2 regions of the Bradyrhizobium sp. NBAIM03 genome follow, and region 1 is predicted to be linked to the other one. Evidence: predicted binding sites of a transcription regulator. Region 1 holds the regulator's gene; the other holds the start of a gene.

Region 1 (2,397 bases):
CGATCGTCTCGCCGACTTCGGCGGGGCGCGTCGCGACGGCATGCAGGCTGTAGTCACACATCGGGTGCTCCTCATGCTGGGATAGCGACCCGCGTCTCTTTCGAGGCGCAGGCCTCTATCAGAGTGGAAGCATACAACGCTCTGCTCGGTTATGGGCAAATCTGCGGCTCGCGTCCGCAGCGCGCGATCACATTATCTTTCCCGGATTCGATAGGAACAAACCTCGCGTCCTTGCATTCGGCCGGAGCTATCAGCACTGCCGGCACAACTCTACCGGCGAAGCAGAAATGGCTGCGCGCCTGCGCGGGGGAATGTCGCGCGGGAAGATGGACCGGACAGCCGGCGCGAGAGACCGGCCGGAGCGGGCAAGTATCCGCTCCGATCCTGGATCGACGATGCCGATCGCAGCGCGCGCGGCGCTTGAGACTTCCGTTATCAGTACTTCCGGTAAAGCCCGATCAGCTTGCCCTGGATCTTCACGCGGTTCGGCGGAAGAATGCGGACCTCGTAGGCGGCATTGGCGGGCTCGAGCGCGATCGAGGCGCCGCGGCGGCGGAAGCGCTTGAGCGTGGCCTCCTCGTCGTCGATCAATGCCACCACGATGTCGCCGGTATTTGCGGTCTCGTTGCGCTGGATCAGCGCCATGTCGCCGTCGAGGATGCCGGCCTCGACCATCGAATCGCCGCGCACTTCGAGCGCGTAGTGCTCGCCCGAGCCGAGCATGTCCGGCGGCACGCTGATGGTATGGCTGCGGGTCTGCAGCGCCTCGATCGGCGTGCCGGCGGCGATGCGGCCCATCACGGGCACCGCGACGGGGCGCTCGCCCTCGTCCGCGGGCGGGCTGGAGCTCGCGCGCACCTTGCCGAGATTGCCCTCGATCACGCTCGGGGTGAAGCCACGGCGATTGCCGGCGGCGGCCTGGAGCTCGGGCAGCTTGATCACCTCGATGGCACGGGCGCGGTTGGGCAGGCGGCGAATGAAGCCGCGCTCCTCGAGCGCAGTGATCAGGCGATGGATGCCTGACTTCGAGCGCAGGTCGAGCGCATCCTTCATCTCGTCGAAGGACGGCGGCACGCCGCTTTCCTTCAGACGTTCGCTGATGAACCGCAGAAGCTCGTATTGTTTGCGCGTCAACATCTCGACCAAAGTCCCCCGGTTGATGTCGTTCGATTCCGACACGATGAAGCCGGCACTAAGCCGCTACATCCTCGAAACAAATCATGAACGGACACTATATGTTCGATATGTGTTCCGCAACTGCTTAATTTATGGTGAACGCGGCCAAGCTCGCGGAATGCGTGTGGCTGGGCGGCTCAGACGGGCAGCCGGAGCACCTCGCAAGGCGTGCCGGCCTCGGCCTTCGGCGCGAACGGTGCGCGCACCAGAAGTACCTGTGCCGCAGCGAGATTCGCAAGAAGGGAGGAGTCCTGATGGCTGACCGGAAGGGCGACGCGCGTGCCGTCGTCGCGCTCCTCCAGCCGCGCACGCAGATAGTCCTCGCGCTGGTCGTTGGCGGCGAGATCGCGGCCCAGCACGGCGCGCTCGCGCCGATGATGAATCGCTGAACGGCCCGACAGGGCGCGAATCAAGGGGACCATGAACAGGAAGGCGCACACGTAGGACGACACGGGATTGCCGGGCAGGCCAATCACGCGCATCGCGCCTATCCGACCGTGCATCATCGGCTTGCCCGGCCGGATCGCGATCTTCCAGAACGCCATCGCGATGCCTTCGCCCTTGAGCGCCTGCTGGACCAGGTCGTGGTCGCCGACCGAGGCACCGCCGGTCGTGATCAGGATGTCGGCGCCGCTCTCGCGCGCGCGGCGGATGCCGGCGGACGTCGCCTCCAGTGTATCGGCGGCAATTCCGAGGTCGATGGTCTCGGCGCCCTCGCTGCGGGCGAGCGCATGCAGGGCATAGCCGTTGGAATAGACGATCTGGCCGCGACCAGGCGTGGTGCCCGGCATCACGAGCTCGTCGCCGGTGGCGAGAACGGCAACCCTCGGGCGGCGGATGATGGCGAGATGCGGATGATTCATTCCGGCGGCAAGGGCGAGATCGCGCTCGGTGAGGCGGATTCCCTTGCGCAGCAGCACGTCGCCTTCGCGGAAGTCGACGCCTGCAGGGCGGATGTGCCGGCCGAAAATGGCGGCTTCCTTGATCGTCACATGTTTGCCGTCGGCAGCTGTGTCCTCCTGGATCACGACGGCATCGGCGCCGTCGGGAACGACGCCGCCGGTGAAGATCCGCACGGCTTCGCCGGGGCCGACGCTTCCCGCGAGCGGCCGGCCCGCCGCGACCTCGCCGACGACGGTCAACCTCGAATCGTTTGCCGCGTCGGCCGTGCGCACGGCATAGCCGTCCATCGCCGACATCGCCTCCGGCGGCTGCGTGCGC
Region 2 (2,397 bases), on a different contig from region 1:
TGGTGCGGACATGGGGCAGGCCTGCATCCGCATAGCGCGCCAGCTGGATGTCGCGCGCCGCCGCCACGCGGGCAGCGACCTCGGCCGATCCTTCCGACGGCGGCGGCAGGATCAGGTCGGCGGCCGTCACCGCCGGTACCTCGATGCGCAGATCGATGCGGTCCATCAGCGGACCGGAGATGCGCGCCTGGTAATCGCCGGTGCAGCGGTCGATGCGGCCGCGCTTGCAGGCATAGCCGGGCTCGAACGCATTGCCGCAGCGGCAGGGATTCATCGCCGCGACCAGCATGAAGCGGGCAGGGTAGGTGACGCGATGATTGGCGCGCGACACCGCGACCTCGCCGTTCTCCAGCGGTTGGCGCAGCGAATCCAGCACGCGCGGATCGAATTCCGGCAATTCGTCGAGGAACAGCACGCCCTGATGCGCCAGCGAGATCTCGCCGGGCTTGGCGCGCGCGCCGCCGCCGGTGAGCGCGGCCATGCTGGCGGAATGGTGCGGCGAGCGGAACGGGCGGCGCGCCGTCAGCGCGCCGCCTTCGATCTCGCCGGCGACCGAGGCGATCATCGAGACCTCGAGCAGCTCGCTCGGCGACAGCGGCGGCAGGATCGAGGGCAGGCGGGCGGCCAGCATCGATTTGCCCGCGCCCGGCGCGCCGATCATGAGCAGGTGGTGCCCGCCGGCGGCCGCGATCTCGAGTGCGCGCTTGGCGCTTTCCTGGCCCTTGATGTCGCGCAGGTCGAGCGTCGAGGCGGCGGCCTCATGCACCTTCGGCGTCGGCCGCGACAGCACCTGGGTGCCCTTGAAATGGTTGGCGATCTGGATCAGCGAGTGTGCGGCAATGATCTGGATGTCCGGGCTCGCCCACGCCGCTTCAGAGCCGCAGGACGCCGGGCAGATCAGACCTTCCTCGCGCATATTGGCGCCGATCGCGGCGGGAAGGACGCCGGCCACCGGCGCGATCGAGCCGTCGAGGCCGAGCTCGCCGAGCACGGTGAAGCCGGTCAGCGCATCCGGCGGGATGGCGCCGATCGCGGCCATCAGCCCGAGCGCGATCGGCAGGTCGTAATGGCTGCCCTCCTTCGGGAGGTCGGCCGGGGCCAGATTGACGATGATCCGCCGCGCCGGCAGCGCCAGCCCCGAGGCGATCAGCGCCGAGCGCACCCGCTCGCGCGCCTCCGACACCGCCTTGTCCGGCAGGCCGACGATGGCAAAGGCGGGCAGGCCGGGCGCGACCTGCACCTGCACGTCGACCGCACGGGCCTCGATCCCCTCAAAGGCGACGGTAGAAACCCGCTGAACCATGCCGAACCAGCCTGCCCATTGCTGCAATTAGGGGTAGCAGAGCGCGGCCGTTTCCGCAAGAACAATACGGGAACAATCGCTTGGCGGCCGGTCAAATCCTAACCAATCGTAAACGCAGCCCAGACACTACGTCTCGAATGCCGCCTTCTCTCCTCAGCACATTCCAACGAATGTCCGCTACTCCTAGGGCTGCGGGATGGGCCGTGGTCTAACGGGTGAACAGTTCAAATGCTTGCAAATCGCCGGAGAAGCGAACGTCGGGTGTGCAGCCGCCTCGCCAAGATCCATTTTGGCGCGGGCTCGCTGCCGCGGGATTGCACGATCACGGACATTTCGGATGGCGGCGTGAAAGTGGTGGCGGAATTTCTGGAAGTGCCGCCGCAATTCACCATCATCTTCGCGCCTGATTATTCCCGCCAATGCCGCCTGCGCTGGCGCATCGGCTGCGAATTCGGCGCCGAATTCGTCGACTGAACATCAACAGGCGCGCCCCTTAACGGGACTTTAGCGTTAATCGGTAAGCATCTCTGATCAGTTGCCGAGTGATCAGAGTATGCCCAAGCGTTCGTTCCTCGCCTTATCCCCGGCGGGATATCTGTGTTCCGCCGTCCTGATCCTCGCGCTCTGCGGCTGTCAGACGGCCGGCATCGACGACGTCACCGGTGCGCTCGGCGGCAAGCGGGAGCCCGCCGCCAAGCTTGACGGCAAGTCCGACAGCAAGGCCGACCCCACGCCGGAGATGGACGCACTTCGCGAGCGTTATCGCGCCAAGCCGAGCGATCCCGCCATTGCTCTCGAATACGGCAAGGCGCTGCGTGGCAGCGGCCAGCGCGCGCAGGCGGTCGCAGTGCTGGAGCAGGCCGTGCTCGCCCGTCCCGGCAACAAGGCGCTGCTCGCCGGCTACGGCCGCGCCCTCGCCGACAACGGCAATTTCCAGCAGGCCTTCGACGTCCTCGGCCGGGCGCATTCGCCCGAGGATCCCGATTGGCGCATCCTGTCGGCGCAAGGGGCTGTGCTCGATCAGCTCGGCCGCAACGAGGAAGCCCAGCAATATTACGCCGCGGCGTTGAAGATCGTGCCGAACGAGCCGACCG

Evidence for each region. Region 1 encodes LexA, which represses DNA repair genes until DNA is damaged. Its sites were predicted from a motif close to TGTTCNNNNTGTGTTCNG; they were not measured.
Region 2: the regulator LexA is predicted to act here: its motif matches at 1,361-1,378, upstream of I6F21_RS24695 (YifB family Mg chelatase-like AAA ATPase).

The regions. Positions count from the first base shown of each region.
Region 1 is NZ_JADYVS010000010.1:206,535-208,931, forward strand. Features, by position in the region: gene I6F21_RS17850 (hypothetical protein) at 1-61, opposite strand, end outside; gene lexA (transcriptional repressor LexA) at 436-1,137, opposite strand; gene glp (gephyrin-like molybdotransferase Glp) at 1,314-2,397, opposite strand, start outside.
Region 2 is NZ_JADYVS010000018.1:15,723-18,119, reverse strand. Features, by position in the region: gene I6F21_RS24695 (YifB family Mg chelatase-like AAA ATPase) at 1-1,303, opposite strand, end outside; gene I6F21_RS24690 (PilZ domain-containing protein) at 1,532-1,777, shown strand; gene I6F21_RS24685 (tetratricopeptide repeat protein) at 1,857-2,397, shown strand, end outside.